DNA from 2 places in the Paenibacillus sp. Soil724D2 genome. Region 1 is predicted to be linked to the other one. Evidence: riboswitches for the same ligand, from Rfam matches in the RefSeq annotation. Region 1 holds a riboswitch; the other holds the start of a gene.
What was found. Region 1 has a riboswitch for cyclic di-GMP ahead of ASG85_RS20995 (transglutaminase-like domain-containing protein). Riboswitches for the same ligand answer to the same signal wherever they lie in the genome.

Region 1 (8,881 bases):
CTGATTTGCGATACAGTTCAAAGATTGCGCCGCTGAGCATTAAGGTGTTATTTGCAGAGTCAATTTTGTTAACCGTCAATGACCCTCGAACACCGCTACCGGTGCCAGATCCGTCCGAAACACCTACTACGATTTCCTTGGTCGTTTCTTTCATAATAGTGGTCACGTTCGTGCCGCTAAGTGTAATTCTATTGGTAACCGTTTCGTGATCGCTGGCCCTAATTAACGATTGATATTCCAAAATGTACGCAGTTGTTATCGGATTGACAAAACTCAGCTCAAAGGTTTGTTTACCTTGAGTATCCGTTTTAATAACTAGTGTGTAGACCACGTCCTTCGTTAATTCTGATCCCTTCATGACATTCCCGTTACTAGTCACGGTTGTTGCAAATAAATGGAATGAATTTGGCAATAATTGTTGATTTATTGACGGTATATCGATGATTTTTGCATCGTTCAACGTAGATTGACCATAATTAATTTGGACTGTCCAGTTTATTTTATCTCCGCTTTGCCCTCCACTTTTAGTCACATATTCTCCACCTTTAGGAATGGGCAGGGTCGCGCTGAGATTGTTTGTAACTGGCTCAGTTCCGTTGAATGCTCTAGCCGTATTAGTAACCGTGCTGTTAATCAGTTGACCTTGCAGACTCGTTTTAAAAACGATGTAATAAGGTTCTGAAATGGCTTGTTGAAAAAGAATAACTAGCTTGTTTTGGCTATCCACTGTGTATTTATATTTCGAAAGGTCTATTTCATCTGCTGGAGTTGGGGCTAAAGGGATACCATTTGGCGGGATGTTCATCTTATATACTTTTAACGAATCGTTGGTAAACTTTTGATTGGACTCTAACGTATCTTGAACACTAGCATTTGTAATAGTTTTTCCGTTATAGTTGACTCCCACTGTCCATGTGAGTTCTTTAGTAACAGCGTTGTAAGCACCGTATTTAAACCCATTGTTCTTCACTTCATCTCTTGGGATAAATGTTGCTATTGCCGTTTGCGACTTTCCTGCATTAGCGCTATCGACCCAATCCACCTTAGCTGAATTAATAAAATTTGCATTCCCCGGTGGGCTAATCAAATCTATATTAAAATATGTTGTGTAAGTAATCGAAAGAGGTTCTGAGATCGTATTCTTGAATTTCACTGTGAACCCTTCATCTTCGACACTATTGAGGATATAATCCGTCGACGGCAAGACCACATTTCCTTTTTTAATGACTATTGAACTGGGTATAAAACGCAGTCCTTTATTTGAAAAAGTATCGGTCACAACCATATTTTTCATTACTTGACTGTCTCTATTGATGATAATATTCCAAGCTACGGTTTTGGCGTTGTAATCTGCGGTTCCAGGATACTTGTAAACAGCCCCCTGTTCAACAGGCCGAGATGCTGAATCACTTTCTCCGCTGCCGGACGTAACGCTATTCGTTATGATCATATTTTTCAAAACTGGACTACTTGCCTTGGTCTGATAATTAATTTTATATGCCGATGAAATATTATGATTAAATTGCAGTTTAAATCCTTTCTTGCCAGCAGCTGCTTCCGTTGTAATGGTGTACTCCCCACTCGGCAATTCACTTCCCAGTGTCTCATTGCCACTTGGATTGAACGTTACTGGATAGATATGAAGGGATCCTGCAACTATTTCTTGTGTATCATTGAATAAATCTTTTAGGAATGCTGCTGATTGGGCAATAGTCCTTTCATTATAATTATATTTGATTCCCCAATTAATAATCTGCGTAATGGGACTATAGCTTTCCGCAATTTTATCCAAAGAGCTGCCACGCGTTACATGGACTGTCGCAGAGGTCTGAGCTGGGTTTTTATTACTTCCCCCGAAGGTTGCCGTATTCACAAAGGTTGCTTTGTCAAAATCGGTTATTGGCGTCGTATATTGAATGCGGTAAGCCGTGTGAATAGGAGATTCCGCGAATCGAATAGAAAGATCTGCTCCTGTTCTAGTTACTGTATACTTGCTGGCATCCACTAATGCTCCTTGTACGACAGTTCCATCTAAGTGAACCCCTAGATCATAGACTGCTACAGTAACTGGAACAGATAAACCCGGTGGGATAGGATCCGTCACCACTGCGTTCTGAACAGAATCCAGCGTCTTATTCACATCCACGGTCCAATGAATATCTTTCGAATTAAATCCAGAAGATACACCTCTTTTTTCAATTGTGGAAGTGACAGAAGGTTTAAGATGAAGAGTGAAAATCTGATCACCAGATTGAATCGGAATGGTAATCGTTACCGTCGTGCTTTCAGTAAGTTTACTTGTATCTAAATGTGTTCTGAACGTGAGCGTGCCATGTACATTGTCATGGCTTTCGATGTAGTTGTTAAAAGTGATCACCGCTTGATGACTAGCTTGATCAACATGGAAAGTTCCTATCTGGTCCTGCCCCATGACCAAAACACCAGGAATATCGTTGAATAGTAAAAATTGCTGCGGCAGTGTGAATGTATACGTATCACCACCTTTGTACCCATGACCGTTAGGCAGAGACCACGTATAGTCAAGCTGTATTGTGGAGTTTGGCTCGTAAACATTGCCGGTCACGACTTGACCTGCGCTGTCATATACAGCCATCGTCACGCTGTCAAGAATATTGTTTGAAATCGTGTTCGCACTGGCCTTAGTAATAAAGCCAATCCCGTAAATACTCTGCATAAAAATTAATAAAGTAATCAGCAACGCACTCGTCTTTTTCTTCAACATCATTTCATACCTCCATTCATGGATCAATTTTTTATAGAGATTATTTATGTGTGCTACCTCTTATGACTTTGAAACAAAATGTATCATTATCAATGATATATGATACAAGATGTATTGTAAATATTGGGATTTATTGTTTTTCAACATGGAAAGCACAAAAAAACCTGTTCTCAGTTATGAGATCAGGTTTCATCATTTCACTTAATATATTCTGGATATCTGATAATTAGAATCATTTTTTATGACATCTATCGTTTCACCGGCTTGTATATGAACAGCGTCATACGTCGTATCAATCGTCACCCATTCCTTACTTTCCTTCAGGAAGACTTGATTCCACGCATGATAAGTATCTGGCGCATGACTTTCATATCCCATAACCAGACGGGTTGGAATCCCCTCACTTCTTGCCATAGCCGCAAAAGTAGCTGCAAAGTCATAACAAATTCCCTTGGACTCTGCATAGACCGTATCCAGATTAGGTATATAACTATCTGCTACAGTTTGGGCCTTCTCGTAATCATACTGAAAATGCGTGGTGATATATCCATAAATGGCTCTTATTTTGTCGATATCTTTTTCTTTATCTCCAACTAATTGCTTAGCCTCAACGACCGCCTTCGATTCATCGTTCCAATCGATCAACGGAATGGACTGCAGAAATACGGCATTCTCGTCTTCCATTTCTAAATCGATTTGTTCTTGCGCTACAACTTTATATTTATTAGCCCCAATGGACTCACCTATCAGCACTTTATACTGGCCGTTTCCAAGCTGCAAAGGGTACTGATCCCCTTCTACGAAGGTGTAATCATATTTAACATTTTCTCTCATGATTCGCACGAGAACTTTGGAGTTCTTATCGTTTGAATAATGAACCGAGATAATCCCTTTATTCAGAGCATCTTTATCAATCACGGAAGGATTGGAAGCTGCAAATATCCCTTGCGGAGCAAGAGCAAACAGAAAAGTTGCCATGATCGTTCTTATAATTGGCTTTTTAAACACAAAAAAATCCCCTTTCGGTAACTGGCTGCCAACTTAGTTCGGCTAAGGAAGGCCCTTTAGTTTTGCGTCTCTAGTTTTCGCTAGATTTGCCTTTATCGGAGGAACGCACCGACTCCCTATAATCACTATAGTGCAATCTTAACATAGGCTTGTCTCTCTGAATAGACAAAATATTACATTTTATTCCTTCGACTGCACCATGATTCCCTTGATCGCAATACGATGAGTCGGATTTTCCATTGGATGGCAAGTTATTAGCGTAATCTCCCGATCTTTGCCGTTGCCCTTCAGCACCCAAACATCCTCTGGGAGGACATACTGTTTGTCCACTACTTTGTAGATATACGTTTTGCTCCCTGTATTCACTTCTATGAAATCCCCTTCGGTTACTTCATCTAATCTATTAAAATTTTTTCCGTAGGTCAGGTTTCGATGACCCGCAATGGCATAATTACCAACAGCGCCTGCTTTGCCTGTATTGGCTATGCTGGCGACGGAAATCTTCAAATTATTCACGGTTGCATCTGTTAGAATAGGGAGCTTCAGATCAATTTTATCGATAGTGAGGACACCCTCTATATTCTTCTGCGGCAATGTTACAGGCTTCGGTGTCGTTTTCACGGCCAAGGGGCTTGGTTGGCTGCTCAGCTGGCTGCTTGTCGGCAGAGATTCCACTGCTGCGGGACTGGAAGAAGGTACGACCAAGCCCGGATCTGCCTCCTCCTCGAGGACAGTGCCTGTTTGATCCATATCCTGCAGATTTTCCTGCCATTGTTTCAAAATTTTGTTCTGCTGATAGCTCTCATAACGATCGTTTAACGTTGGATAGAGAAAAATGATAATCCCAAGAACGATAAATAACAGAGATAGCTCTTTTCTAATCATCAGTGGTGCCACCTTTCTCTTGGTTCTCAATGACACTCCAGGGAAGCTTAGCATCAGCCAACCCAGACATATTAATAAGTTAAGCATGCTTCTAATTCTGAGCGCAACCTTTATTGAGCATTAATTTACTAGTTTCGAAATAGCATCACTCGCTATGCTCCTAAGGGAATAACGGCACATAAAAAGCCATAACAGCAAATGAGCTGTTATGGCTTCTATTCCTCCATTAGCTAACCGTCTTAGGACGCTCCATTCGCGTAATTCCTGGCCAGCGGAATGTAGCCCACTCAGGCTGCCTCTTCTCGACTCGTGCCACAACGACGGTCATATCATCTTGAATTTCGCCATGATGGTGGCGGAAAATTCTTTCTAATAAGCAGTCCGCAAAATCCTGCGGCATCGTCGTATCAATTTCCTGTATCATCCGCTTCATCCACATCTCTTTATTTACCGCATGTCCCGGTGCATCGTAGATCCCATCTGTCATCATGACAAGGATATCACCCGATTGGAGCGGAATCGAGACCAAATCAACATCTATCTCACTCAGGATGCCGACTGGCAGGTTATTCGCCGATATTGAAATCACTTCCGTTCCGCGCTTAATGAAGCTAGGGGTAGAGCCAATCTTCATGAACGTTGTGTTTGCACTGTACATGTCGATCAAGGCCATATCTACGGTCGCGTACATCTCATCCGAAGAGCGCAGCATCAACACCGAGTTCAGCGACTTGATCGCCAGCTTCTCGTCCATCCCTGACTGCAGCAGCTGCTGGAGGATGCTCAGAGCCGTCTGGCTCTCCGCACGCGCGCGCTCGCCGTTGCCCATGCCGTCGCTTAGCGCCACGGCATACTTGCCATTGCCCAGCTCCACCGTGGAGAAGCTGTCGCCCGAGAAGAGGTCGCCGCCTTTGGCTGCGCCGGCGACCCCGGTCTCAACCTCGTATTCCTTGGCGGAGCCGAATACGACCGTGCTGTAGCCCTCGCCGCGCTCATGCATTTCCTCGCGCATGACGGCGACGTTCTCGCCGATAATTTCGCTCAAGAGCGGCGCAATGATTTTCCGACATTCATCGAAGCCCTTCGTGTATTGATGAATGATCTCAATCTCGATATTTCCTTCATCCAAGGAAATGATATCGATGGTATGGATGGATAAGCCCAGCTCCTCCAGGGCATTACGAATTTGCTCTTCTTGAAGGAACAGCTCCTGTCCTTCCCGTTTAATCTCCTTGGCCAAGTCCTCCATGACTTGGGACACGCCCGAAAGCTGATCCGCTACGAGATGTCGGCTATCCATAATCTGCTTTTTCCAATGCAAATCATTCTTGTACAAGCTATACTGCTGCTTCATCACATCCAGCACTTGATCCGTGCGTATACATACCTTCCTCCACTCTGGTGGAATATTCTTCTTCGTCATACTCTCCTTCATCTCAATTTGGGTCATCATATCGGTCATATACGTATAGGTTTGGTAAAATTTTTGATCCCAGCACTGGCTCTTTTTCCAGCAGGAATCACAAGCCTTCTGCGCAACCGCATTCATGAAATGACCAACATCCTCCTCCTTGCGGCTCACCGCATCATCCGTCGTCAACTGCTTAAAGCTGCGCGCCAGCTGGCGGAACACTTCAGAGAACTGTTCCACACGTCCTGCTGTAACATCCCGAACCCGCTTCGCATAGTCCTGTTGGGATTTCAGATTCTCCTGCGTGCCGGGCACATATTTAGCAAGAGTCAGAATCAAACTCCGCGGTGTTAACAGAAAGAGTGCAACAGCTGCAAGCGACTCCCATGTTGAGTTGATCACATCTGCCCCGGATCCCATATAGAAAGCAAGTATCGATGACCCGAGCAGCATTCCGAATGCAACAGCCAATCGATTACCATCCTTGAGAAGCCCTGCTAACATCCCCGAGAAAGCCAGTAAACTCATTTGATAAACCGCATTACTATTCGCAAGACTTAGGATTAATCCTGTTATGACACCTACCGAGGCTCCGAATGGCGCTCCTCCCACCAGCGCAAATAATAGTATTAAATAACGAGAAAGCACATGTTCTACGGTGATTGGACCCACAACCCAGCTCACCGTTCCTGTCATCACAGAAGCTAACAAGATAATCAGACATATAATTTCCTCATGCTTCAAATGGTAGTTCTTGCGGGTAAGCGTAAATACAGGAATTGCTTGAATAAAAATTAGCGTCAGCACTAGACTTAGCAGTGCCTCAACGGAAACCATCATTAGCGTATACCAGCTTAAGTTTGAGACTACAAGCTCTGCAAAGAGCTGAACCAGCAAGGTCGAGCTGAATACAAGAAGCGGTGCTAAGGAAATATCGGAGCGTTCAAATTTCTCCAAAGCTTTTTGGATAAGTAAGAAAACGATGATCTCCGTAACTAGATAACCGGTATTCGAACTCAGCGAGAATAGGCTTCCAGCAAATGCAGCGACACCTACCCAGTGTAAAATATCTCTCCTTGTAAAATAAATGACAGCAATGAACGCAAGCGCAAACGGAGATAGCTGTTCCAAAATCATCGCACGACCGAGTAAGAAAGCCATCACGATGAGCAGTAAAGACCACTTCTTAGCTACAAAGGCTTGTACGAATCGATTTTCCACGGCAGCGCTATGTGCGCCTGTTTTCGCTTTCTGCCACAATCCCGACCAACCGCCACCAATCACTGTGCCTAAGCTTCTTCTCTGCATGTTTTCGAACACCATCCATTCATTCCTTATTTGTTTCTCTAGTATAGAGACAATCTAGCAGAAAGTTTGTCAGAATGAGTTGATAGATTCAAAGAAATTTCCGACAAGCCGCGTTCGCCTTGTCACCACGCCTCAGCCCTTGCCTAGTCTCGTTTTACCGTATCGAAAACGTTTCCAAAAGTCTGATTGCCTCGAACTTTCGCCCTGCGTATGGGGGAGATACCCGTAATTCCATGTCGATTGTTCTTTACGTTATTTTAACGATTTGACGCTTGGATAAAAAAAACCACACCCGCCTAAGCGAATGTGGTTCGTTACCGCATCTATTAATCTCTTCTTCCGCCTCGGCCACCGCGTTTGGACTCGGTGTTCTTTTTCAAAGACGAAATCCGCTCTTCACTATCTTTAAGGAACCGAGATACTTTATCTTCGAACGAAAACGGTCTAGCTCCGCCTTGCTGCTTGTTAAAGCCGCCGCGACCACCACCGCCACCGCCTCGATTGAAGCCACCGCCGCCACCTGGACGACCGCCACCACCACCGGGACCACCGCTTGGAGGACCACTACGTTCTCCGCCGCTACTTGGACGACCACCTTGGTAGCCTCCTGGACGATCTCCACTTGGACGTCCTTGATAGCTGCTGCCACCTGTACGTTCAGGACGAGCTGGTCTTTCCTCAACTGGCTTGTCAACCGTCTGCTTGATCGACAGTCCGATCTTGCCATCCTTGTCCACGTTAATCACTTTGACCAATACTTTGTCATCCAGCTTTAAATGGTCATTAACGTCTTTCACATAGTTGTCCGCGATCTCCGAAATGTGAACAAGACCGGTAACTCCTTCAGCAAGCTCGACGAATGCTCCAAAGTGAGTAATCCCCGTCACTCTACCCTCTAACTTGGTGCCAACTTCAATTGCCATAAAGTAAAATGTTCCTCCCTTAAAATGTTGAAAACACTGGCTACGCCGATTATAACCGATGCAGAAACCACGGTCAACACGGCAACAGCCTCTTCTTCTTGTTGATTTTTATTGCGACTTTGAGACACTTAGTGGCGTCTCTCCGGTTTTACTATAATGAAAATCTCGACGAATAATTTGATCCAAATACTCGTCATTATGAAGTCGAGCGATTTCTTTCGTTGTTTGCTCTTTGAGTTTCTTGGCCTCAACAAGCTGTTGCTCCATATTCGCTACGACACTACTCTTCTCTTGCAGCTTAGCGAACTGCCCCCAGATGTTCACAACAGCCCAGCTCATAAAACATAGGACAAAAATCATTAGAAAACGCAGTCTTCGTTTCGAGCCTACACTGTTGCTGCGCTTGGATGGAACGGTTGCTTTAGCATGCATGAATAGGAATGCCTCCTACTTTGAGAATAACCTGCGTAAGATCAATATGATATTACCCTTAAGTTTCTTCAACCAAACAGGGATAACAAAATATTTATGCACAGGCCGAGTCATCCAAATGAGTAATCTCCACACAGGATAAAGCAATTGTAGCACAATTCTATAAAGGAA
Region 2 (8,881 bases), on a different contig from region 1:
GTCCTATGAGTCGAGGGATGACGTCTTGAAGCTCTCGATGACCTATATGAAGGAAAGAGTTCCTGCAGGAGGTCTGAACAAACTGGGGATATATCGACTAGATTCCGGCTTGTGGACTTACATGGGCGCTCTGCTAGAGGAGAATAACACACGGTTATTTACGGACATTTCTCAGTCAGGTGTTTATGCTGTGCTTTACTTCGATGTTCCGAATGAGTTTGTTCGTGATTATTGGATACAGAAGCGAATTGAACTATTAAATGCAGATAAACCGATTCGTGTTTTCTTGGACGGAGAAGAAGTGGTCTTCCATCAGTCCCCTGTACTGAAGGATGGATCAACGACGGTTGAATTTAGACCTATTTTCGAAAAACTGGGTTTAGACATTGAATGGAACGACTCCAAACAAAGTGTAACAGGAACGAGTCAGGGTAAGTCGCTCTCCCTCATATTAGGACAGGATGAAGCGAACGTGAATGGCAGTACTACCTCAATGCCTACCGCTCCTTTTCTAAATCAGGGTTACACCTTCGTACCGCTGCGCTTTGTTGGCGAAGCAACGGGGCGCAAGGTGCTGTGGGATGCTAATCTGAAATCCGTTTATATCTACGATCCTGCAACTGAAGGAAAGCTGTACGGTGACAACGGCGCACTTCTATATGAAGGTCAAGTCAAGAATGGCCAAATGAACGGCAAAGGAAAGCTATACCGCGATAATGGCTCAGTTTGGTACGATGCCGTGTTCCATGATAATGAAGTCGTTGGACCAGGCGTCATCTATTTTTCAGGTAACCAATACGGTCGCGACCGAACAGGTGAAATTGCGATTGCGCAGAAGTTCGAGGACGGTCGTCAGACAGGCTATGTTATCAATATTGACGATAGTAGTTTCGTAGCTTACGAAGGTGAAACTAAATTAGGGGTTTTTCAAGGGAAAGGTAAGTTTTACATCGTAGATAAGCTTGTCTACGATGGCGAGTTTAAAGACAATTTGTATGACGGTTATGGCAAGTATTTTATAAATGGAATTCTTCGATACGAAGGCAATTGGGTTAAGAACATCCCTAATGGATACGGTAAGACTTATGAAAAATCTGAAGACAAGGTTTATCTCTATGAAGAGGGACAATATGCTGACGGAATGCTTAACGGGAAGGGAACTCAATATTATTCATCAGGTGCCAAATATTACGAAGGAAATTTCGTGAAAGGAGGTACGAGCAACGGCACCTACTATTACGAAGATGGAAAATCGTGGATAGAACTCGCGCTTAAAGAAAATGGAACCTATTTCGGGACGATCTATTACAAAAATGGCGAACGTTATGTTGGCGAATATTCCAAAACTTACATGACACGTCATGGCCAAGGAACTACATACGATAAGGATGGTAAAGTAATCTTCCAGGGTAAATATAAGATTGACGTACCCCAGCCTTAAAAATCTACCAAAGCGGCTTGCTTGCATTTGGACTCAATTCCCGCAGCCCGCTTAGTGATTGAAACAGAGAGAATTCACAGTGGATTAACGGCAGGCAAAATAAGCGAATGGCTTTGCGGAGGTTTTTTGTTTTACTAAATTTCTAGGAGGTCCAAGATGGAAAAGTTAGTCTATAAGGTGCAAGTTAAAAAAAAGATAGCTTCTGTTCTTATATTATTCTTACTATTCTTCACAATGAGTAATGTATTTTACCGTTCTACTAGCCATGCATCAGCAACAACTATCAGTAATGTACTGAATAAAAGTGTTATTGACTGGAAGCTCGATGAGTCAGCTGGTTACATTTATGCGATTACAAGCGATACGAATGAGCTGCTGTTTATCCGTACAAGTGATCTTCAGGTTGTTAAACAATTGCCGATAGGTTCCGGCCCATCTGGAATTGCCATGGATAATGGGAAGTTGTACATTCCCTTATCGGGGGCGACGCAAATTAAGGTTGTCGACATCGCCTCACAAGCCATTTCATCGACGATTAACACAGCGGGCGGCCGATCTCCATTTCGTGTAGCTGTTGATGGGACTAAACTTTACTATGTAGTTAAGGACAACTCTAGTTTTATATACGATATTAATTTAACTTCCAATCAAGAGACACAAGTTGACGTATATCCAAATGATTACTATATGGCTGATCTCGTTGTGGATACAACAACTCACACGTTGTATGTGGGCGAAAGTGGTTTAAGTGGTACCGATCTAGCTGCTTATAGTACCCAGACAGACACTTTAATACCTAATAATCAATCTACCTATTATGAAGGCTATGGCTTCTCCTACCCAAACCGTAAAGTTATCCTAGATGGTAACGACGTGTTTTTTGCAGGGCATAAATTAGATAAGAGCAATTTAAAAATCATACATGGGGACTACAAAGATGGTTACTATGAGAATAAACTTTATCATGTAAAAGGCAGCTATGTATTTTCCGATACCGCTGTGTATGATCGAGATAACTTTACGAAAATTACGAACCTGCCTTACACAACAGAAAGAGTACTAATGGATAGTACGGATGCGGTTTATTTATTCAATACGTCAACAAAGACGGTTGATAAGGTATCACTTAATCTGACGCCTACAAATACGATTACGCAAGCAACCTATTCGGATAATAAATTAAGCTTTACTGTACCGATAACGGATATGGTATTCAGTCAAGAAACTGGCCTCGTATATGCCGTATCCCAAGATACAAACAAACTTCTATATATTAATCCTGCTACGCTTTCTATTGAGCATGAGATGTTCATAGGCTCGAAGCCGACAGATATTGATATTTATAATGGGAAGCTTTATGTGGCTTTGTTCGGTAGTACTAAAATTGCTGTTACCGATACTCAATACACCGGCGCCATTGCAAGTTTGATCGTTAATGAGCCACCATTCCAAATCGCAATTAGCGCAGATACAATCTATTATTTACCAGAATACGGAGGCAGTGGTAATCGTAATTTGTATACGTATGATGTTGCTTCCGGAGTATCTAAAAAGGTTGTGTTCAGTGATCAAATCAACACATCGTTCTATCAAGGTGACCTCATCTATAGTCCTGAATTAAACAAACTATATATTGGGGAATCGCAGTCATCCCCTTCTTCTTTATCGCTGGTTGGCCCGGATCCAGCTAATGCTGGGAAATATAAAACATATGATAAATCAAACGGATATTCACCTTCATCCCGACCATTGGTAAAAGATGAAGCAGAAGTCTTTTTTGCAGGGAAAAAGCTGGACGCTAGTAATTTGAAGTTAGTAAATGCCTCATACGGAGAGCAGGTCATTTTTGCAAGAAATCAATATGTCTTCTCGAAAAAAGCTGTTTATGATCGAACCAATGCGAATAAGCTTTTCGACCTTCCTTTTACAATAGATAACGTGACGATGGCAGATGACGGCAGTGTAGTGCTCTATAGTCTAGCTAAAAATGGTATCTATCGTTATACAAGTGTTGAGGAGATTAAGATCCCTAGGGAAGTTCCCAAAAGCTCAAGCTTTACTGACACGAACTACACATCCGGGCAAATACAGGGCAGCTTGAAATGGGCAGTACCGGATGATCAATCCTATATTACAAGCTATACTGCTTATTATTTGGATGCTCAAGGCAATAAGCTAGGTATGATAGGCGAACTAGCAAAAGGCGGTGCCAATACAATCTCTGTGGCCAGCACAGCCATACCTGCTAATGCCAAGCAAATGGGTGTTTTCTCTAAAAATGCTTATGCGGAAAGCGTCAAATATACGGCATCACCTATTTATGATTCACCGAATTTCTTGACTGGAAAGCTATCGTTCACTGAGGCTAATACGTCCTCTGGATTATATACTGGCTCCCTTCAGTGGTCGCCAGGCGATGAAACAGGAATTACAGGCTACGCAGTTTATTTTCTAGATGCAAATTTACAGGCCGTTGGTAATGCGATCACCAAGGTAAATGCTGGAACAGTTACGTATGGTGTTTACAATATCCAAACCGTGCCCAGTAATGCTGTAAATATTGGAGTTGTAGCTCTCAATCATTTGCAGCAGGAACTGAATATGATCAGTTTAATTAATGTTTGGGATAATATCTCTGCTGTGCCTGTAACAGTAGCCAATTCTGTTTATCTCCCGGCTCCCGGTGCAATATCCTTTACAAGCACGGAAACGGATACTGGCAAAGTGGGAGGCGCTCTTTCATGGAAAGCTGCTATTGATCAGTCGCAACTGACTGGATATAAAGTGTTTTTCTTGAACGCTAATAATGAAAAAGTGGGAAATTTAGCTATAGTTAAAAAAACAACAGGAAGTTCATATCGAATTACGATTCCTAATGGAACTGTACTACCTTCTGGTGCTGTCAAAATCGCAATAGCAGCTGTGAATACATCCGGAGAAAGCAAAAATCTATCGGTATTGGAGAGTATTGAGACTATAGGGACTCCAGATCAGGGAACAGATCCAATTCATGTTCCAGATCCAAATCCAAATCCAAATCCAGGTTCAGGATCAGATTCAGGTTCAGGTTCAGGTTCAGGAACGGTACCAGATTCAACTGTACCAAAAGTGGAGATAAGTACTAACGATAAGGGACAAATTGTAGTCAAGCTTACATTTACAAATAAACAATTGGCTGAAATCATTGCTAAGCAATTACTGAGTCAAGTGGATTCTTTGATTAAAACGGTTGTTATAGAGATTCAAGGACAAGGGGACTTTGCTCAAACGGAGTTAAGTGCATCTGCAATCACACAAGCAGCCTCCTTGAATGCCGAAACCATGATTCACGTTCAATCTTCAATAGGGGAAGTAAAGTTTAGTGCGGATTCGATCAAACAAGCAGTTCAACAACAAGGTCTAGCTATAGATACTACAAAAATCACAGTATCTTTAAGCAAAATTGATGCCGAGTTAGAAAAGTCTTTTGGTATCCTGCTTCAAAAATCCTCTGTAGAGCAAGTATTAAAACCAATTGATTTTACAATACAAGCGGTGTCTGGGGATAAACAAACCGAGATAACCACAGTAAACTCTTACATTCAGCATTCCCTATTGGTTCCTGGGCTGACGAACATTACTGCTATCAAGAATTTGGCTGGTGTGGTATTTGATCCCATTACAAATACTTACTATCCAGTTCCAACGTTTTTCACGGTTAGTGAAGATGGAACACTGCAAGCAAATATGATACGTAAGGGTAATTCCATTTATTCCTTAGTGAAGAATGTAAAAACTTTTGAAGATGTACCTTCGTCTCATTTTGCCAAGGAAGCAATTGAAACCCTGGCATCTAAATTCATTGTTTCTGGTTATGATAACGGTTCTTTTGGATATGATAGTCCAGTTACACGTGCTGAATTTGCTGCCTTACTCATAAGAGGGCTTGGCATTCAGCCAAAGAGTGGATTGCCTGCAAAATTTAATGATGTACAAACAAACGCATGGTATGCTGCGCCCGTGTATGCTGCTGTTGAGGCTGGTTTAGTAAGTGGATATGAGGATGGTACCTTTAAACCAAACCAACCGATTACCCGTCAGGAAATGATGAAAATGGTTCACAGTATGCTGCAAGCAGGCGGATACACCAAACAATTAACGGAAACGGAAAAGAACGCGGCTATTAACAAATTTGGAGATCAATTGAGCATTCAACCATGGGCAAGAGAGGCAGTTGCAGTTGGTATACAGGAAGGCATTGTTAATGGTCTTACCGATTCAACCTTCTCCCCTACAACACTCGCGGATCGAGGACAAAGTGCTAAGATACTGTATCAATCTTTGAAGGTTTTAAAATTTATTAATTAAATGTAGCAGGCGAATTTGGCGACCGTACCCTAGTTGGGACGGTCGTTTCTTATTTGGAGGATGGATATCAGTACGATGGTATGGTATGAATGGAGAAGGGCGTAACGCCAAGAACATTGTTCTACTTAAACTTTTTTGTATGAAATCACACACTTTGTGTACGGATTACCTCTTTTTTGTAGAAAAATGTTGAATTTCATTATTTTATGGAATACCATGGAAATAGATAGTTCTTTACAACTAGAAATAATCACTCAAACACACCTAATATCAAGCAATAATGAACAAAGGCAAATCCATCGAAAGGTGGAGACGCAAAGCCACGGGTCTAAGCCATGAATCACATGTCATGGGATGATAGCCGGGATACTCTTTAGGGGCTTGTTTTTTTATTGCCAAAAAAGAAAGGAGGGTCTCAAAATGGCAACATATCTTATGCTGATTAAAGTATTCGACGATGCCGAAAAGGTCATATACAAATTTGGTCCAACAGAAGAAAGTTTGGGTGAAATTGAATTTAATCTAGTTCATGAGGAATTTCGGCAGCTAGAGAGAGTCCCAGGTACAACCAAAGACCATATGTTCATGAAGGCTGCTTCTGCTATTGCAAGATGTTATGCAGAGGGAGACGGTTTTCCGGATAAAACTTTTTTTGCTTCATAAATGAGTTGTTTCAATTACTATCTTTCCGTACGATACATGCGACCCGCAGCAAATGCGGCAAGATTTTGTTAGATTACAAAAACTGCTCTAAATATTTTTGTAATTTCTTTGTTGAACGAAGTTATAAATGATCATTAACTACCTAGCGGCAACGCTCGGTAGTTTTTTCAATTCCGCCCCATAACGCTTCACAAATGGCGGCTCAATCCATCTCTTCTCCGAATGCTCACGCCCCTGAATCACAATACGATCCGTATAAACGTCCACAACAATACTCTGGCTAGCCGCGCTGCCTTCAGGCTCATTTTTCGAATTCCATATTTCGTGGACAGAGGCGCTAGATACTGCTAGGAACTCCAGCTGTTTAATCTGCTTTGTAGTCTCCAAATTCCAGTGGGTATGTCCACTGAAGAACACCACATTCGGATTCGGATACGCATTTACAATCGCCCTAAGCTCTTCATGCTGTACAACTCCGAGCTCTTGATCCGAGCCGTCCACGGTATGAACGAGCGGTTGATGCAGGAACACGAAGATAGGCTTGTCCGGCGCCGCAGCCGCAGCTTCCTTCAATTTATCTTGAAACCAAGTAAGCTGTTCAGTGGATAGATAAGCGTCTTCTTTCACGTTAGGATCCACATCGCGATAAAACTCACCCCCAAGAAATAGAAAGTGATAGTCCTCCATGACGAGCTCATGGTAGGGCTTTTCATAATTAAACATCTGATGGAATAGGTCAATGGCCTTTTGGCTTGTCCAATTCGGATTCAGCCTGCTGGTATCTTGACCGCCACTCTTCGTCTGCCACATTCCATAATACTCATGATTTCCCATCGTTGCATGTACGGGAGGTAAAGGGTGTTCGCTCATAACGCTGACCAGACTCCGATTATCGGCTTCGTTGCCATTGCTAAGGTCACCATTCAGTACCATAAGTTTGCTGTCAGGTCGAATAAGACGGTGATCGGCTAAAGCAGCACGGAAGCGCTTTTGAGAATCTTCGTCTTTTGCACCCACATGTATATCGCTCAGCACGGAAAAAGAAAAGAGAGGCGCGTTACTTGCCGTGGACGTTTTTTTGGGAACAGTACGAAAAAGTTTTACCATAGGCAATGGCTCTTTACTAAGAATATCCGCCTTAAACGATTTCGAAACAGGCGCTATCGCCGTTGCTTCCCAAGCATAAGTAGGGAGTAATAGAAGGAATAGAGCGGATAATAGGATGCGTATAGTTAACGTTTGTAATCGTTGTTTCATCTAAGTTAAACCTTCCTTTTCCCAGGATAAAAGCGTTGGTGACCGAGTTCGTTAAGTATTTAACCAAAACGTCTGTCGTATAAACACTGTTTTTGCCTGACACAGGTCTTAGATGCGCCCCGACTAAGGTCTAGGAACAAATACCGTCGTTAGTCCGTTTTGGAAAGCTTCGTTTTTACCTAAAATAAAGACATGAACAAGAGCACAGCAAACAACAAAGCAAACAACGAAAGGCGGTGACGAAACGATGAAAAGAAATACAGGCTTAGCCGCTCTGCTAATCGCATTCGGTGCACTGATTCTGTTAAATAAGCTAGGCGTTCACATGGGACCATTTATTGGCTCGGTGATGGGATACTTGATTCCAATAGGAATGGTTGGCCTTGGTTATGTAGGCATACAGAACGGCAGCAAAATCGGTTGGATTATTGCAGGGCTTGGCGCTATCATCCTGATAGGTAAGTTAGCTGGTTGGATCATCATTTTACTGGCGATTGGGTTGATAGGTTACGGAGTTTCGATGTTAACAAGAAGAACTGTGTAATGGAATGAAACGAATACAGAGAGTGAAAAAGGTGGTATGAGAGATGAGCCTATTTAGGCGAATGAGAGACATTACCGTAGCAACACTGAATGAACATTTGGAGCGATCGGAAGACCCGGTCCGCTTGATTGACCAGTACTTAGCAGCGCAGCGTGAGCAGCTTCAACAGTCCGAGAGACTGTATCAACAATGTGTAAGCCACGCCGCTTCACTCCGACAGCAATATCTGACGGCGCTGGAAACCAAAGAGAAGCGCGAGCATCAGGCGCTGTTGGCTCTGAAGGCCGGCGAAGAACATATGGCAAGGATCGTGCTTCAAGAAAAGCTGCAAGCCGAAGAGAAAAGTGAGCAGTATCATGAATTGTACGACCAAGCAAAGCAGTCCATCCTTGATTTAGATGAAGAGCTGCAGCAGCTTAAAGCGGATTACAAGGAAGTGGCAGACAAACGCAGCTACTACTTAGCGCGAATGGAGTCCGCACGGTTGCAGCAAAGACTGCATGCTAGAAGCAGTGTGACGCAGGATGCGACACCACGGATGTTCGGTCGCTTGGAAGAGCGCGTATCCGATATGGAGCTGCATGCCAGAACGCTCCGCGATGTAAGACGAATGGGGCGCGAAAGCTACT

Region 2: another riboswitch for cyclic di-GMP. It lies ahead of ASG85_RS15985 (hypothetical protein); the one in region 1 lies ahead of ASG85_RS20995 (transglutaminase-like domain-containing protein).

The regions. Positions count from the first base shown of each region.
Region 1 covers NZ_LMRY01000024.1:37,846-46,726, reverse strand. The annotation lists gene ASG85_RS21000 (collagen binding domain-containing protein) at 1-2,746, opposite strand, end outside; gene ASG85_RS20995 (transglutaminase-like domain-containing protein) at 2,945-3,751, opposite strand; cyclic di-GMP riboswitch class I at 3,765-3,852, opposite strand; gene ASG85_RS20990 (class D sortase) at 3,932-4,636, opposite strand; gene spoIIE (stage II sporulation protein E) at 4,863-7,355, opposite strand; gene ASG85_RS20980 (S1 domain-containing RNA-binding protein) at 7,682-8,278, opposite strand; gene ASG85_RS20975 (FtsB family cell division protein) at 8,387-8,710, opposite strand; gene yabQ (spore cortex biosynthesis protein YabQ) at 8,726-8,881, opposite strand, start outside.
Region 2 covers NZ_LMRY01000015.1:6,509-15,389, forward strand. The annotation lists gene ASG85_RS15975 (stalk domain-containing protein) at 1-1,441, shown strand, start outside; gene ASG85_RS15980 (S-layer homology domain-containing protein) at 1,598-5,788, shown strand; cyclic di-GMP riboswitch class I at 6,068-6,162, shown strand; gene ASG85_RS15985 (hypothetical protein) at 6,209-6,451, shown strand; gene ASG85_RS15990 (metallophosphoesterase family protein) at 6,590-7,708, opposite strand; gene ASG85_RS15995 (LiaF transmembrane domain-containing protein) at 7,956-8,252, shown strand; gene ASG85_RS16000 (PspA/IM30 family protein) at 8,296-8,881, shown strand, end outside.